Regions from separate parts of the Bacillus sp. ISL-75 genome, predicted to be linked through region 2. Evidence: a T-box and tRNA genes for the amino acid it is inferred to sense, from the RefSeq annotation. Region 2 holds a T-box; the other holds one or more tRNA genes.
What was found. The T-box of region 2 lies ahead of thrS (threonine--tRNA ligase). A T-box ahead of a tRNA ligase gene usually reads a tRNA of that ligase, here a tRNA-Thr.
Positions count from the first base shown of each region.

Region 1: it encodes a tRNA-Thr, which carries the amino acid that the T-box ahead of thrS (threonine--tRNA ligase) is inferred to sense. The anticodon was not compared.

Region 1 is NZ_JAGGQX010000044.1:36-14,325, forward strand. Features, by position in the region: rRNA gene rrf (5S ribosomal RNA) at 49-165, shown strand; tRNA gene J7E63_RS17945 (tRNA-Asn) at 321-395, shown strand; tRNA gene J7E63_RS17950 (tRNA-Ser) at 400-491, shown strand; tRNA gene J7E63_RS17955 (tRNA-Glu) at 511-585, shown strand; tRNA gene J7E63_RS17960 (tRNA-Val) at 595-670, shown strand; tRNA gene J7E63_RS17965 (tRNA-Met) at 711-784, shown strand; tRNA gene J7E63_RS17970 (tRNA-Asp) at 787-863, shown strand; tRNA gene J7E63_RS17975 (tRNA-Phe) at 886-961, shown strand; tRNA gene J7E63_RS17980 (tRNA-Thr) at 1,130-1,205, shown strand; tRNA gene J7E63_RS17985 (tRNA-Tyr) at 1,232-1,316, shown strand; tRNA gene J7E63_RS17990 (tRNA-Trp) at 1,322-1,395, shown strand; tRNA gene J7E63_RS17995 (tRNA-His) at 1,407-1,482, shown strand; tRNA gene J7E63_RS18000 (tRNA-Gln) at 1,501-1,575, shown strand; tRNA gene J7E63_RS18005 (tRNA-Gly) at 1,580-1,654, shown strand; tRNA gene J7E63_RS18010 (tRNA-Cys) at 1,664-1,737, shown strand; tRNA gene J7E63_RS18015 (tRNA-Leu) at 1,782-1,867, shown strand; tRNA gene J7E63_RS18020 (tRNA-Leu) at 1,895-1,976, shown strand; tRNA gene J7E63_RS18025 (tRNA-Gly) at 2,481-2,554, shown strand; gene J7E63_RS18030 (B3/B4 domain-containing protein) at 2,634-3,305, opposite strand; gene queG (tRNA epoxyqueuosine(34) reductase QueG) at 3,418-4,548, shown strand; gene J7E63_RS18040 (amidase domain-containing protein) at 4,634-5,506, shown strand; gene trmL (tRNA (uridine(34)/cytosine(34)/5-carboxymethylaminomethyluridine(34)-2'-O)-methyltransferase TrmL) at 5,580-6,053, shown strand; gene nfsA (oxygen-insensitive NADPH nitroreductase) at 6,106-6,855, shown strand; gene J7E63_RS18055 (PrkA family serine protein kinase) at 7,180-9,075, shown strand; gene yhbH (sporulation protein YhbH) at 9,351-10,517, shown strand; gene J7E63_RS29715 (beta/alpha barrel domain-containing protein) at 10,809-10,961, shown strand; gene J7E63_RS18070 (cation:dicarboxylate symporter family transporter) at 11,032-12,303, opposite strand; gene J7E63_RS18075 (response regulator) at 12,502-13,395, opposite strand; gene J7E63_RS18080 (ATP-binding protein) at 13,398-14,290, opposite strand, start outside.
Region 2 is NZ_JAGGQX010000099.1:343-4,137, reverse strand. Features, by position in the region: gene J7E63_RS29065 (DUF3231 family protein) at 478-1,485, shown strand; T-box leader at 1,901-2,134, shown strand; T-box leader at 2,176-2,407, shown strand; T-box leader at 2,447-2,678, shown strand; gene thrS (threonine--tRNA ligase) at 2,732-3,795, shown strand, end outside.

The sequences.
Region 1 (14,290 bases), on a different contig from region 2:
TGAAAAATATGAAAAAGACATTATAATAAAATAGTGTCGAATAAATGGTCTGGCAATTATGGCGAGAAGGTCACACCCGTTCCCATACCGAACACGGAAGTTAAGCTTCTCAGCGCCGATGGTAGTTGGGACACGCGTCCCTGTGAGAGTAGGACGTTGCCAGGCTGTAATACTATTATTCCGCAGTAGCTCAGTGGTAGAGACGAGCAAAGCTTCATGAATATGCTGCGAGTTGTACACGCCGAGTCGCTTCTTGCGTTACTTACTGAGGCGGGGACATGGTTGTAACATAGCTAGAATTAGGTAACAATTTTAATTATTCCGCAGTAGCTCAGTGGTAGAGCTATCGGCTGTTAACCGATCGGTCGTAGGTTCGAGTCCTACCTGCGGAGCCATTATGGAGAGCTGTCCGAGTGGCCGAAGGAGCACGATTGGAAATCGTGTAGGCGGGTAACCCTGTCTCAAGGGTTCAAATCCCTTGCTCTCCGCCATAATTTCTTTAAAAGATATGGCCCCTTGGTCAAGCGGTTAAGACACCTCCCTTTCACGGAGGTAACACGGGTTCGAGTCCCGTAGGGGTCACCATTGATTTGTGGAGGATTAGCTCAGCTGGGAGAGCATCTGCCTTACAAGCAGAGGGTCGGCGGTTCGAGCCCGTCATCCTCCACCATATTTTCAAATTAGATTATTATTATTATTATTATTATTGTCGCGGGGGGGAGCAGTCCGGTAGCTCGTCGGGCTCATAACCCGAAGGTCGCAGGTTCAAATCCTGTCCCCGCAATTGGTCTGGTAGTTCAGTTGGTTAGAATGCCTGCCTGTCACGCAGGAGGTCGCGGGTTCGAGTCCCGTCCAGACCGCCATTTTCATTTGGCAAACTATTATGGCTCAGTAGCTCAGTCGGTAGAGCAAAGGACTGAAAATCCTTGTGTCGGCGGTTCGATTCCGTCCTGAGCCACCATTTATATTAAAAACTTGCCGGGTAGCTCAATTGGTAGAGCACGACCGAATATGCTTCCTGAATTATCTTCAGCATACTGACCGAGTTGCTGCTTGTATAAACTTCCTGAGGTCAGGATGACGATAACTAGGACAGCGTGGATAAATCAAATAATATACCAAACTTTACGCCGGGGTAGCTCAATTGGTAGAGCAACTGACTTGTAATCAGTAGGTTGGGGGTTCAAGTCCTCTCGCCGGCACCAGAAATTACTCAGTGAATATAATATGTGGAGGGGTAGCGAAGTGGCTAAACGCGGCGGACTGTAAATCCGCTCCCTCCGGGTTCGGCGGTTCGAATCCGTCCCCCTCCACCATTTATAGGGGTATAGTTTAAAGGTAGAACGAAGGTCTCCAAAACCTTTGGTGTGGGTTCAATTCCTACTACCCCTGCCAATTATATTGTGGCGATTGTGGCGAAGTGGTTAACGCACCTGATTGTGGTTCAGGCATTCGTGGGTTCGATTCCCATCAGTCGCCCCATAATATTAATTAAAACATTGGGCTATAGCCAAGCGGTAAGGCATCGCACTTTGACTGCGACATGCGTTGGTTCAAATCCAGCTAGCCCAGCCAATTTGCGGAAGTAGTTCAGTGGTAGAACATCACCTTGCCAAGGTGGGGGTCGCGGGTTCGAATCCCGTCTTCCGCTCCAAATGTATATGGCGGCATAGCCAAGTGGTAAGGCAGAGGTCTGCAAAACCTTTACCACCGGTTCGAATCCGGTTGCCGCCTCCATAAAACATTTGCTAGGTATGGATTAAAACAGGTAATTAGATTTTGCCGGGGTGGCGGAACTGGCAGACGCACAGGACTTAAAATCCTGCGGTAGGTGACTACCGTACCGGTTCGATTCCGGTCCTCGGCATTGCTTTATCAAAACAATTTTATACGCGCCGGTGTGGCGGAATTGGCAGACGCGCACGACTCAAAATCGTGTTCCGTGAGGAGTATCGGTTCGACCCCGATCACCGGTATCAATTTGTTTTAATAAGAAAGTTGCTCATAAAAATATGAGCAACTTTTTTTTGACTAAATTTTATTTTGTTCTTTTCTAAAAGATTGTTGCTCATAAAATTCGCCCATAAAAACACTAGAATCGCCCATAAAAGTTCGAAATTCGCACATTAAAAACCAAGATTCGCTCATAAAACTCAAAAATTCGCCCATTGAATAGTAAATCGTTAAATCAATCAAAAAATTCCAGATAATTAAGTGTAATTTTACACAAAATATCAATTTTAATGAGCATCTCCTTTATAATTACATCATTATTGACGAAAACACACTAATGGTATAATCCATAATCTCCATAATCTTTTATGAAGACTGTCAAACTAAAATTCTTGTTTCTTTCCCAAAATAATGCACCACTCTTAAATAAATTCGACAAAATTTGCATTTTTCCCTTGACGATACTAAAAATAGTGTGTAATATAGAAAAGGTCAGTTGATGATTCAAAAAATTGTCACATATTAATGCGGGTGTAGTTTACTGGTAAAACCTCAGCCTTCCAAGCTGATGTAGTGGGTTCGATTCCCATCACCCGCTCCATACATATTAACTAACGCAGTGTATCGTTACATAAGAGAACGATGCATTGCGTTTTTTTCTATACAAAGAAAAAGATGCCCTATGGACACCTAAGGATTTGGAAGGAAGCTTCTCCTCCATGTAATTTTGTAAACATGTTCATTAAAGATTCTGTTAGTTTCATCGCGTTTTCAATGTCGGTTGAAGGCCTCAAATAAATAATTTGCAGGGCATTTTTAGTATCAAAAGTTACTGGTGCTCTATCAGAATCGACGAATGGACTTCCAAATGGCCCCTGTTCATCACAAGATACAATTAGACGATTTAAAGAATTTATTCGCCCATTCAATCCGTTATATTCCTCACCCACCGCTCCCAACCGAATGCTCACCCGTCCCTTTATGAGATCCAGGTCATATATTCCGATTGGTACTTGATATTGTAAAGAGAAAAAATTATTTATATCAATCGCACTCTGAACGGAAGTAAGGTAATTTTGTTTTTGTATTCTCCTGTATAACGCCTCTACTGAGGGTCGATACCTGTTCGGGTCTTTACCGATCTTTTTAAAAATAGTACGCCATTCCTGAATGCCAGAGAGTTCAGTAACATTTTTATTTTCTAAATCAAAATAAATAGATTCTTGGAAAAGCTGGAGTCTTCCTTTTATCATTTGCTGCGATTCCCCGACCATAATATCTTTATATTCAATTATCCCCAGCTTAAAGTTAGGTAATTGCTCAAATAATTCCTGTGAGAGTTGAATTTCCAACCATTCCACCTCCAAAATTCATTGAAAATAGTTTATCATAAATAGATGCGTATCTAATAATATAACAAGCCAATGATTAAAATAAATGACTTCTAGGGAAGGTGGGGATCAAATGGATGTCCTAAACTTAAAGGAAGAACTCATCGCCTATAGTAAAGAAATTGGAATCGATAAAATTGGTTTCACTACCGCAGACACGTTCACTGAATTGAAAAACCGGTTAATAAGGCAACAGGAACTCAAATACCAATCAGGATTTGAAGAACCAGATATAGAGAAAAGAGTGACCCCTTCATTATTACTAGAGGAACCTCGTTCGATCATTTCCATTGCCATAGCTTACCCTTCCAAAATGAATAACCGTGTTGAGAGTAAAAAGGGTGAGAGAAGAGGGATTTTCAGCAGGGCCTCTTGGGGTTTCGACTATCATCATGTTCTCAAGGACCGGCTACACAAACTTGAGGAGTTTATCTCTGCAAAAATGCCAGAAGCTAGGTTAAAATCGATGGTTGACACTGGAGAACTCTCAGACCGCGCTGTTGCCGAGCGTGCTGGAATTGGTTGGAGCGGAAAAAATTGTTCCATTATTACACCGGAGTTCGGATCATATGTTTATCTAGGGGAAATGATTACCAGTATCCCTTTTGAACCAGATACACCCATTGAAGACCAATGCGGGTCATGCACAAAGTGTTTGGATGCTTGTCCAACAGGGGCCCTTGTACAAGGTGGACAAATTAATGCACAGCGCTGTATTTCTTATTTAACACAAACAAAAACATTTATCCCAGATGAGTTTAGAGACAAAATTGGTAACCGTGTCTATGGCTGTGATTCCTGCCAAACAGCATGTCCGGTTAACAAAGGGAAGAATTTTCATTTCCATGAGGAACTTGAAGCGGATTCTGATATTGCCAAACCGTTACTAAAGCCAATCTTAAAATTAAGCAATCGGGAATTTAAAGCTAAATTTGGTTACGTTGCTGGTTCATGGCGAGGGAAAAAGCCGATTCAACGGAATGCGATTATTGCGCTTGCCCATTTTAAGGATATAACAGCAATTCCCGAATTAGTGGATGTATTAGAAACTGAGGGAAGCCCAGTATCAAGAGGAACAGCTGCCTGGGCACTTGGGAAAATTGGCGGTGAAACTGCTTTTGCTGCCTTAAAAAAAGCTCAAGAGCTTGAAACCGATCTGGAAGTACAAAATGAAATAGAAAAAGGTTTAAGTTATTATAGGTAAAAATGAGTGAACTCAAGGGTTCGCTCATTTTTTTTGATTGAAATCCTGTCTTCTCTCATATGTATGAGAGAAAGGGGTGAGAAATATGCTTCATTTGATACAAGATTTATTTGATAAAAGAGTAAATCAATTTGTCTCCGATAAAAGAACACATAAAGTATTTTTTCCAAAGGCTGAAATAAAACAAAGTGCATTGTCAAAAAGGGCTGCAGAAATTGTCAAAGTAAAAGCAGCCGGCAGAATAATAGAAAGAAATGAAGAGGATGAATTTCAAACCGTAAAATATCATGCTCATTATCAATATTTAATTAAGCAAAAAGGTATTCTTTACATGGAGGAAGAAGTCGAAGAAAGATTAGCTAAGTTTTATAAAGAGGCTTTAGTGATGGATGAGGAAATCAACCCTTATGATCATCAAGAGCCTTATCAAGTACCAATTACACAGAGCTTTGAGGATAGTGATGAACGATTAAGCTTTCAATACAACCGCTTAAAAGCTGTACAATATGCGGAACGCTGGTGGAATAGCTACAATCCTGCCTACAAAAAATTTGAGAATGATTGCACCAACTTTATTTCACAATGCCTCCATACGGGCGAAGCGCCGATGAGAGGCTATCCAAATCGGAGCACAGGGTGGTGGCTCCAAAATAAGAATTGGAGCTACAGCTGGGCGGTGGCACACTCATTTAAGCTTTATTTTGCACATTCTAAAAGTGGTTTACGGGCACGGGAAGTCAACAGTCCTGATCAATTATTATTAGGTGATGTTATTTGTTACGATTTTGAAGGGGATGGACGATTTAATCATAATACAATTGTTACGGGTAAGGATGCACATGGAATGCCGTTAGTGAACGCCCATACCTATAATAGCCGAATGAGGTATTGGGCATATGAAGATTCATCTGCCTACACACCTAAAATAAAATATAAGTTTTATACGATTCTGGGTTAAAAATGCATCATTATTGAAAGGATAAATCATAGTGGTATAATGGCATGTAGAGTTTTTTATCGAGGTGAGAAACGTGTCAATAAATGTAGTATTATATCAACCACAGATTCCTTCTAATACAGGAAATATAGCAAGAACATGCGCCGGAACAGATACCAATTTACATTTAATCCGTCCATTAGGTTTTTCGACCGATGACAAAATGTTAAAAAGAGCAGGTTTGGATTATTGGCAACACGTTAATATTGTCTACTATGATTCACTTGATGACTTTTATGAAAAGAATGCTGGCGGTGATTTTTTTTATATCACAAAATTTGGTCAAAAGCCTTTTAGCAGCTTTGATTATAGTAATTCAAGCAAAGATTACTATTTTATCTTTGGACGGGAAACGACAGGACTTCCGAAAGATGTTATTGAAAATAACAAAGACGTCAGTTTGCGGATCCCTATGAATGAAAATATCCGTTCCTTAAATTTATCCAATACAGCTGCCATTCTTATTTATGAAGCACTTCGTCAGCAAAACTATGCACATCTAAAATAATAAAAGGAGGTCCTATCGGGCCTCCTTTTGATGAAATGAAAGGAAGTTTGTCATGAATGAAGTTATCAAAACAATTCTTAATCATCGCTCCCTTCGTCATTTTGAGGACAAGCCATTAACAGATGAACAAATCAAAACGATTGTTACTAGTGCCCAAGCAGCGGCAACATCAAGTTTTATTCAAGCCTACTCTATTATTGGTGTTAAGGACAAAGAGAAAAAGAAAAAATTAGCTGAGATTGCTGGTAACCAAGAATATGTTGAAAAAAATGGTCACTTTTTTGTTTTTTGCGCCGATCTTTATCGTCACACCATTATTGGGGAGAAGGAACAAAAAGATGTTACTCCATCTATCGAAAGTACTGAAAAGTTCATGGTTGCTCTAATAGATGCTTCTTTAGCTGCACAAAATGCAGCGATTGCAGCGGAATCGCTTGGGTTAGGAATATGCTACATAGGTGGAATTCGCAACAACCTAGAAGAAGTTAAAAAGCTTTTAAAAACACCTGAGCGGGTTATTCCTTTGTTCGGGCTAGCTGTTGGAGTACCAACCAAATTGACAGACAAAAAACCTAGGCTCCCGTATGAACATGTTTACCATGAAGATGAATATCAACAAAGCACTGAAGTTTATCTAAGTGAACTGCAAAAATATGATGATTTGATTTCGTGTTACTATGAAGAGCGGACCAATGGGAAAAGAAAGGACCGCTGGACTGACCAAATAGCTACTATGCTTGATAGGAAGAGTAGAATGTATATGAAGGAGTTTGTTCAAAAAAATAAACTTAATCTTAAATAAAAAAACTGCCGATTGGCAGTTTTTTTATTTTGAAGAACCTGGTTTGTCATTATAACCTGATGTGAAGATTGCCGCTAAAAACGTGACCATTACTAAACAAACGATGAAAGTGTTCATATTTATGTAATCCTCCTTCGTCATACATTTTTCATTTTTATCACACATATAGTTTTATTATAGCCTATCTTATAAAAATGAAAAGAGGGAGATTCTTTTTATTAATACAAAAAAGATAGACGCTACTTGGAATGGTACGCATGTTCAAAAGCTTATCAGCATAGAGTATATTAATCGTCTCTGATTAACCTACAGGGGGAGGGCCTTATGGATATTCTAAAAAAAATCGAGATGTATCGCGAAGAAGAAGAAAAGCTACGGTGGGAAGGGTCATTCGCAGATTATTTACAGTTGTTGAAAGAGAAGCCATGGGTTGCACAGTCGGCACATTCACGAGTTTATAATATGCTTAAGGATGCAGGAATTACTGAAGAAAAAGGGACGAAAAAGTATGAATTCTTTAGCAATCAATTATTTGGTTTAGAGGAATCGCTGGAACGGCTTGTTGAAGAATACTTCCATCCGGCAGCAAAAAGGCTGGATGTAAGGAAGCGTATTTTGTTATTAATGGGTCCTGTAAGTGGAGGGAAGTCAACTCTTGTTACCATGCTAAAAAGGGGACTTGAAGCTTACTCTCTCACGGATAGAGGCTCTGTGTTTGCCATTAAAGGATGCCCAATGCATGAAGATCCACTTCATTTAATTCCACATCATTTACGCAAGGATTTCCATGATGAGTATGGAATTCGCATCGAAGGTAATCTTTCTCCATTGAATATGATGCGTCTAGAACAGGAGTATGGTGGACGAATCGAAGATGTTTTAGTAGAAAGAATCTTCTTCTCCGAAGATAAGCGAACCGGAATCGGAACATTTAGCCCATCCGATCCGAAATCACAGGATATTGCCGATTTAACAGGAAGTATTGATTTTTCAACCATTGCGGAATTTGGTTCCGAATCAGATCCACGTGCCTATCGCTTCGATGGTGAGCTTAATAAGGCGAACCGTGGAATGATGGAATTCCAGGAGATGTTAAAGTGTGATGAGAAATTCCTTTGGCACTTGTTGTCTCTAACTCAAGAGGGGAATTTCAAAGCAGGCCGGTTTGCCTTAATTAGTGCTGATGAGCTAATCGTAGCACACACGAACGAAACGGAGTATCGTTCCTTTATCTCCAATAAGAAAAATGAAGCACTCCACTCAAGGATTATTGTTATGCCTATTCCTTATAACTTGAAGGTGTCACAAGAAGAGAGAATTTATGAAAAGATGATTAATGAGAGTGATGTTTCTGATGTTCACATTGCACCACATACGTTAAAGGTAGCAGCGATGTTTACCATCCTTACTCGCTTAAAGGAACCGAAAAAAGGCGATATTGATTTACTTAAGAAAATGCGTCTTTATGATGGAGAAAATGTAGAGGGCTTTAATACGGCGGATGTGGATGAACTTAAGAAGGAATATCCAGATGAAGGTATGAGTGGTATTGATCCTCGTTACGTGATTAACCGGATCTCATCTACAATCATTCGTAAAGAAATACCTTCAATTAATGCACTTGATGTATTAAGATCATTAAAAGATGGGCTTGATCAACACCCGTCCATCACAACAGAGTTACGTGAACGTTATATGAATTATATCTCATTAGCCCGTAAAGAATATGATAATATTGCCAAGAAGGAAGTCCAAAAAGCATTTGTTTATTCATACGAAGAGTCAGCTAAAACGTTAATGGATAATTACCTTGACAATGTTGAAGCTTATTGCAACAAATCGAAGCTTCGCGATCCACTTACTGGAGAAGAAATCAATCCAGATGAAAAGCTCATGCGTTCCATTGAAGAACAAATCGGCATCTCTGAAAATGCGAAAAAGGCTTTCAGGGAAGAAGTACTAATAAGAATTTCTGCTTTTGCAAGAAAAGGCAAACGTTTTGACTATAACTCTCATGACCGCCTGCGTGAAGCCATTCAAAAGAAATTGTTTGCAGATTTAAAGGATGTAGTAAAAATCACCACTTCATCGAAAACACCTGATGAACAGCAATTGAAAAAGATTAATAACGTGGTGGCCAGGTTGGTTGATGAGCATGGCTATAATACAACATCAGCTAATGAATTGCTGCGTTATGTTGGTAGTCTATTAAATAGATAAGTGGATTAAAATAGCTAGGACTGGCAGAAGGTAATCTGTCAGTCTATTTTTTTCCTTATGATGATAAGGAGAAATCCCGGTGCATCCACATGGATAATTTGTCCAATTTAGTAGGCAAAAGCACAATTGTCAAAATAATTTGTAAATTATTCTATTTTTCTGCATAGGATAAAGTAATCCATATTTATCTTAATTTTTTCATTCGAGTTATATTATGAATTTGATAAAAATTTGTGCATTTTGGAAACTAATAAATTAATAAGGAGGGGTTTACATTGTCAGTTAACAACCATCAATATGTCATTTCAAGAGAAGATTGGTCCCTCCATCGTAAAGGCCACGATGATCAGCAGAGGCATCAGGAAAAAGTCCAGGAGGCAATTCGCAACAATCTTCCAGACTTAATTACAGAAGAGAGCATAATTATGTCTAATGGTCGAGATGTAGTAAAAATTCCGATTCGTTCATTGGACGAATATAAAATTCGTTATAATTATGACAAAAACAAACACGTGGGCCAAGGTGATGGTGACAGTCAAGTAGGTGATGTCGTTGCACGTGACGGTTCTAGCGGCCAAAAGGGACCAGGTAAAGGCCAAGGAGCGGGAGACCAAGCAGGCGAAGATTATTTTGAGGCAGAAGTATCATTAATGGAGCTTGAGGAAGCTTTATTTAAACAATTAGAGCTTCCAAATTTAAAGAGAAAAGAACAGGAAGAGCATCTCGTTGAAAATATTGAATTCAACGATATACGAAAAACAGGATTAATGGGTAATATTGATAAGAAACGCACAATGATGTCAGCTTTCAAAAGGAATGCTATGAGTGGAAAACCAGCTTTCCACCCGATCTACAAGGATGATTTAAAATTTAAGACCTGGAATGAAGTAGTTAAACCGGATTCAAAAGCGGTTGTTATCGCAATGATGGATACGAGTGGATCAATGGGGATATGGGAGAAATACATGGCTCGCAGCTTTTTCTTCTGGATGACACGCTTCTTAAGGACGAAATATGAAACAGTGGAAATTGAATTTATTGCCCATCATACCGAGGCTAAAGTAGTTACTGAAGAGGATTTCTTCTCTAAAGGTGAAAGCGGAGGGACGATTTGCTCATCTGCATACCGCAAAGCATTAGAGATCATTGATGCAAAATACAATCCACGTAAGTTCAACATTTATCCATTCCACTTCTCTGACGGTGATAATCTCACATCAGATAACGCCCGCTGCGTGAAGCTAGTTGAAGAGTTAATGAAGGTGTCAAATATGTTCGGATATGGTGAAGTAAATCAATACAACCGTCATTCGACCTTAATGTCGGCTTATAAGAACATTAAAGATGATCAATTTCGCCACTATATTCTTAAGCAAAAAGCAGATGTATTTCATGCAATGAAGAGCTTTTTCCAAGCAGAAGAATCGAAATTATTCGCTTAACAAAAACGACTGGTGTCAGGCACCAGTCGTTTTTTGCTATTGCTACAAGTTACTTTACATTAAGCTTTGTGGAATTGGTAAAGATGACAGGGGGATAGCAGAAGATACGGATTTCTTAAGTGAATCCAAAACTAAAGAAGAAATTAAGATTATGCAAAATGATATTGCCCATTTCAAGCAGTTAGGGACAGATGGAGTGGTGATTGGCTGCTTAAATGATTCTGATTGGATTGATGAGGATGCCCGCTCAAACTGCTAGAATCTGCGAAAGGGCTGGATGTAACCTTTCACATGGCGTTTGATCAGGTAAAAAATGAATATCAGTTTGAAGCTATTGATTGGCTTGTGAAACATCGAGTGAATCGAATTTTAACACACGGAGGACCAAGTACTAAATCAATCGAAGACAACCATAGCCGTTTGAAGGAAACCACTAATAAATAATAAAAAGTTCGATTATTAATACAAATGAAAGGCGATGACTGAGTGTCATCGCCTTTTTGTGTTTACCATCTTATGCAGCTTTATCAATGGAAGTGATGTATTCTTTACCTTTCTTTGAATCAAATCGTCCTTCCCACTTAGACATAACGATTGCTGCTAATGAGTTACCGAATACATTAACAACGGTACGAGCCATATCTAGAAGTCTATCGATACCCGCTATAAATGCGAGGCCTTCTAGTGGAATGCCTACTGTTCCTAAAGTTGCTAATAGAACCACAAAAGAAACACCCGGTACACCTGCAATTCCTTTGGATGTAACCATTAATACTAACATTAAAGAAATTTGTTGAGAAATACTTAAATCGATTCCATACATTTGAGCAATGAAAATTGCTGCTAGCGCTTGATAGAGGGTAGAACCATCTAAGTTAAATGAATAACCTGTTGGAATAACAAAGGAAACAACATCTTTCGGACACCCGTATTTCTCCATTTTTTCCATCACTTTTGGCAAGACGCTTTCTGAACTGGCCGTTGAAAAAGCTAAAATGATTTCGTCCTTTAATATCTTTGTAAGATGAAGAATGCTGGTCCCACATATCTTTGCTATAACACCTAACACAGCAACAATAAAAAAGAACATTGCGGCATAAACACAAATGACTAATTTTCCAAGTGGAATTAAGGACGCTACTCCAAATTTTGAAACCGTTACACCTATAAGGGCAAAAACGCCAAATGGTGCAAATTTCATAATCCGATTTGTTACCCAAAACATGGCATCGGCCGTACCTTGGAAGAATGCAAGAACTGGTTTTCCTTTTTCACCGATTGCGGCAATTCCTAACCCAAACATAACGGAAAAGAAAATGATAGGAAGCATGTCCCCATTTGCTATAGATTCGAAGATATTTTTCGGAACAATATTGACAAATGTATCCATAAAACTATGACTTGTTGCTTCACTTGTTGAGTCTACATATGTTTGTATATCGCCTTTAGCCAGTTTGGTCATATCCACACCTACACCTGGCTTAAAAATATTCGCTGCAAGCAAACCTATTATAATAGCGATCGATGTAACAATTTCAAAGTAAAGAATGGTTTTCCCACCGAGTTTACCTAACTTTTTCATATCCCCGGTTCCGGCAACACCAAGGATTAGTGTTGAAATAACAATGGGAACCACAATCATTTTTATCATTCGAATAAAGATGTCACCAATGGGCTGTAAATAGGTTGCAACTGCAGGATTTCCGTAAAAAATGGCTCCGACAATAATCCCCAAAATCAATCCAACAAGAATTTGATAAGCTAAGCCGAACTTAAATTTTTTCATCCAATATCCTCCTTAAAATATAGTGTGTAAACGCTTACTAGTTTTTCTGTGAATTTTAAAATGTAAGTTAATCATATAAGGAGATTATTAAATCCTACAAAATCCTACATAACTAATTTTAAAATATTTACGTTATTTTGAATCGACAGAAAAAATCCCAGAACTTAGCTAAAGATCTGGGGAAATAAATCGTTTCTTTTATGAAGTTTGAGAGTATTTTTCTACTGAATCAAGGAACAAAACTTGGAGGAACTTTTTAATATTAATTTTTACTTTCGTTGCTTCATTGCTAATTTGATTCAATTCTTTCATTCGTACCCGTATTTCTTGAAAATCGAAATAACGGGGTGCATAATATTCAAAAGTGGGGTTGGTATAATCCAATGTTCCTAATGAAGCCAAGTTGTTAAGTGCTGCTATAATGGCTCTGCGGATACGCTGTTCAATCGATTTCGTTTCTTTTTTAATATCCAGGATGTCTGCTTTATTCGTACTGGAAATAGCTTCGTATAAATCCTTGAGAGGGGGCAATAGTGCAGTGGAATCTTTGCGATTTATTAAAAATTCCATCATCAATACCATATCCCCACTTCCTGACTCTCCGATAATCCCCATATCATTTAATATGGAATATACGATTTCTTTCACACTTCGTTGTTTTTGCGTAAACTTGTCTGATTCCATGTATGCCAGGGATTCCCGAATAGTCATTAACGATTGTCTAAGGCGATATTGTCCTACTGTTTTTTTCAGAATGCTTTGTACTTCTAATCGGTTGATTGGTTTATGAATAAAGAACTCAACACCCTTTTCATAAGCTTCACCGACAATTTCTTTATTTTCGATTTGAGAAATCATGATGAATTGTCCTTGAAATCCTTGAATCCTCAATTGTTCAATTGTTTCAATTCCGTCGAGATTAGGCATTAAAAAGTCGATTAAGACAACATCTGGACGGATCGAAAGAATGAGCGGAAGCGAATGGGCGCCAGATTCTGATTCACCGACTACATCTCCTAGCTTGCTCTCTGAAATGATTTTCTTTAGCATTCTACGACTTGCTGTATCGTCGTCTACTATAAAATATCTCAGTTTTATTCACCTTTCTTTCTTATGTTATCGGTAGGAATTTTGATTCGAAAAGTAGTACCTTCATCTTGTGATTCTACTTCAATTTGGCCTTGAAGAGTATGAACAATTTCATGTACATGAGATAGACCAATCCCTGTTGCACCAACCCCATGATTATTAAATTTTGTTGTATAGCCAGGTTCAAAGATGATTGATAGGTCCTCTTCGGGAATTCCATTTCCAGAATCTTTTATAGTGAAAGAAATAAACGCTAGTTCCTCGAAGATATCTATATCGATTTTTCCTTTTTCCGAAATGGCCTCAACAGCGTTAGCGGTCAGATTATTCAATAATGCCAGTAATTGGATTTTTTGATGGGTATAAAAATCAGTAGAAATTGTCAGATTAAACGAGATTTTTTTGTCTAACATTTCACTATATTTTTCATTTGCTGTAACCACCAATCCTAGCACATCAGAAAGAAAAAGATCATCATTACTTTTTTGAATCGTTATCTTGGACAGACCTGAAAGTATCCGCTGTGAATCCTTTTTCACTTCATGTATTTCTTGAGCAATGAGCAATGCTTGCACGCTTAGCTCGCCCTGATTGCTCTTCTTTAATTTTCGATATAAATCATGGCAAGATGCCGTGATTTGTTCAATATGATTCATTGATTTCTGAAGGTAGAGAGTTTCCGAATATAATTCCGATCCAACTTCGAGCATTTCTTGCATTCGTTTTTTTTGTTCCGAAACAGTTATGGAACTATATAGTCCTACAACGAAGTAGCTCCGGAATAAGGCAACCACGCTTAATAATGCCCATTCGCTAAAGCCTGAGTTCTCATGATTTAATAACAGGTAGCGCATTAGGTGCTCTGCGCTGTTTGCGATAAACTCTATTCCAGCAGCCA
Region 2 (3,795 bases):
GATGCTGTTAGATTAGATACTTAAATTATATCACGATAGTTTATAAATATATATATTATTTTGCAAACGTTTGTAAATATCCTTTTATACCTTTAAAAACAAATAAAACATTAATATTTAAGTAGAGTCCTAGTGTTTATAATGGTATACCTTTACGAATATATTTAATTCCCTTTTATGCCAATAGCAGGTCAGGATGAAGAATTAAAATCTTTTTAGAAGTTATATTCGGCGTTAAACCACCTGATTACGTCAAAGAGTTAATGCTTTTTGCGTTGTATCTTAAGCAAAATTGGAATTCCAAGCGGTAGTTTACAGTAGGTAAGTATTCGATGCACGGCTGACTTGCGGATTGGTCGTCTTATTTGCATTTTATGACTGGATTACCACACTATCAAGGTCATCTTAGGCTACATAAAAACAAGTTTATTCGGAAAGAATATACCAATATATATATCTTTGGAGGGGGTACGGAATATGATCAACCTAACATCATCAGAAATCGCTTGTACTTGGACTGGCTATATGAACGATAGTGTGGCTAAGTGCATTCTTGGTTATTTTCTAGTACATGTTGAAGACGCAGAGATAAAGCCTATTATACAGTTTGCATATGACCTTACAGTTTCTCATATAGAAAAACTAACTCATCTTTTCGAAGAAGAACAATTGCCATTACCAACAGGATTTACTAACGAAGATGTCAATTTAAATGCTCCTCGCCTATATACTGATTCATTTATGCTGACTTACATAAACCACATGGCAAAGGTTGGTTTACTTGCTTATAGTGGACTCGTTTCCATGAGTGCAAGAAAAGATGTAAGGGGTTATTTTATGGAAGGACTAAAAGAAACGTCAATTTTATTCGACAGAAGTTCAGATGTCGCACTTTCTAAAGGATTGTTTGTAAGAGCACCGTATATTGCATACCCAACAAAGACTGATTACGTAGATAGCAAAAGTTATTTAAGTGGTTTTTCTCTTTTCAATAAGCAACGCCCTTTAAACACAGTTGAAATATCTCATCTTTATATGAACATTCAAACCAATTTAATAGGTAGTCATCTTTCTATTAGTTTTGCTCAAACATCACCGAGAAAAAATATACAAAAGTGGATGTTAAGAGGTAACGATATTTCAAAAAAGCATATGCAGATTTTTTCTGCAACTCTACTCGACAATGATATACAACCACCAGTTTCACCAGATGTTGCTATAACAAATTCAACTACACCGCCATTCTCAGACAAACTAGCCATGTCTCATATGGCATTGTTAAGTGCGACTGGTTCAGGAAATTACGCAACTGGAGCGGTGGCAAGTCAAAGAACAGACCTTTTTCTAAATTATGAACGCTTATCGCTAGAAGTCGCTCAGTATGCTAAGGACGGAGTTAACATCATGATTGATAACAAATGGCTAGAACAACCACCTGGAACTACCGATAAACAAAAACTATCCCAAACAAAAGACACCGAATAATTAAAGTTTATGGCTGATATTTCAATAAGAGTGTCGCCTTTTCTTATTTAGGGATACGACAATTTAGTCTAGTTACTGTCACTGGAATACTGGTCGGTATTGATTACTTATTTATGGTGTGTGCTTTTTTACCCACTTATCCAGATACTTTTATAAAACTTTATTTCACAAACCTGCCACGTTAGCGGAACGAGGAAAGCGATTGCTCTTATTGAACAATCGCACCCGGTAGTTTAAGTGAAACTATTCACAAGACATTCAACACTTCTCACACAAATTCCTACCTGGTATAATTCTAATTCAACTGATACCCTAGTTATTAGAATTTATATTCGGTCATTGTATCTTGTAATACAATACTTGACATTTTTAAATATGTGTATTATAGTTTTCAACAAGAATAAATCACAAATCTAATTAGGCTATGATAAGGACATGAATCATTGGTACATTTTCTTGATAGAGAACAGGGTCATTGGCTGAAAGCCCTGAAGAAAAACGAATGATTTACCACCTTGGAGCTATTATAGGGAAATGTATCATTCAAAGTATCTATAATCGGTAAATCCGTTATCTTTTTTGAGCATAAAGCATTCTTAATTGTGTTTTATGGAATCAGGGTGGAATCACGACCACACTCGTCCCTATTATTGGGATGAGTGTGGTCTTTTTTTTTATACAAAATTAAATAGTTAGGCGTTGAAAAGGACATGAATCATTCTTCGTTTTCTTATCAGAGAACAGGGTCATTGGCTGGAAGCCCTGAAGAAAAGTGAATGATTTACCACCTTGGAGCTATTATAGGGAAATGTATATTCAAAGTATCTATAATCGGTAAATCCGTTATCTTTTTTGAGCATAAAGCATTCTTAATTGTGTTTTATGGAATCAGGGTGGAATCACGACCACACTCGTCCCTATTATTGGGTTGAGTGTGGTCTTTTTTTATACAAAATTAAATAGTTAGGAGTTGAAAAGGACATGAATCATTCTTCGTTTTCTTATCAGAGAACAGGGTCATTGGCTGGAAGCCCTGAAGAAAAGTGAATGATTTACCACCTTGGAGCTATTATAGGGAAATGTATCATTCAAAGTATCTATAATCGGTAAATCCGTTATCTTTTTGAGCATAAAGCATTCTTAATTGTGTTTTATGGAATCAGGGTGGAATCACGACCACACTCGTCCCTATTATTGGGATGAGTGTGGTCTTTTTTAATACAACTTAAAATCAGGAGGAATAAAAATGTCTAATCAACTGGAAGCAGAAAAAAGAAATCATCGAAAGCTAGGTCAAGAGTTAGAACTGTTCACTTCAATGGATGAGGCTCCAGGAATGCCTTTTTTCTTACCAAATGGATTGGTGATTCGGAATGAACTTGAAAATTTATGGAGAAAGAAACACAAAAAGGCAGGCTATCAAGAAATTAAAACACCCATTATGTTGAAACAGGAACTTTGGGAACAATCAGGTCATTGGGATCATTATCATGAAAATATGTATTTTTCCAATGTGGATGAACAAAATTATGCCATTAAGCCAATGAACTGTCCTGGTGCTATATTAATTTTCAACAGCAAACGAAGAAGCTATCGAGAATTACCTATCCGTTTTGCAGAACTTGGATTAGTTCACAGACATGAACTTTCGGGTTCTTTAAATGGACTTTTAAGAGTGCGTTCCTTTACTCAAGACGATGCACATTTATTTGTTCGAGTTGACCAGATTGAGTCCGAAATTGATAAAGTTCTTGAGTTAGTAGATGAGTTTTACTCCCACTTTGGTTTTGAATATAAAGTAGAGCTTTCTACGAGACCAGAAGAGTACATGGGTTCCGAAGAAATCTGGGGTAAAGCTGAATTAGCGTTGGAATCTGTTTTGAAGAGTAAAGGAGTTAATTACCAGATTAATCCTGGTGATGGGGCATTTTATGGTCCGAAAATAGATTTTCATATTTTAGATTCACTTGGAAGAAGCTGGCAATGTGGTACAGTCCAATTGGATTTTCAAATGCCTCAAAAGTTTAATTGTGCTTATGTAGGTGAAGATAATAAACTTCATCTTCCCGTTTTGATTCATAGAGCCATCTATGGTTCCGTAGAGCGTTTTATGGCAATTTTAATTGAACATTTTGCTGGGGAGTTTCCACTTTGGCTGGCACCTGTTCAAGCAAAAATAATACCTATTTCTGATTCACACGCAGTTTTTGCAAATGAAGTGAAATCCCAATTGGAATCAGCAGGATTGCGTGTGGAAGTCGATTATAGGGCTGAGAAGATGGGATTGAAGATTAGAGAAGCTGAAAAACA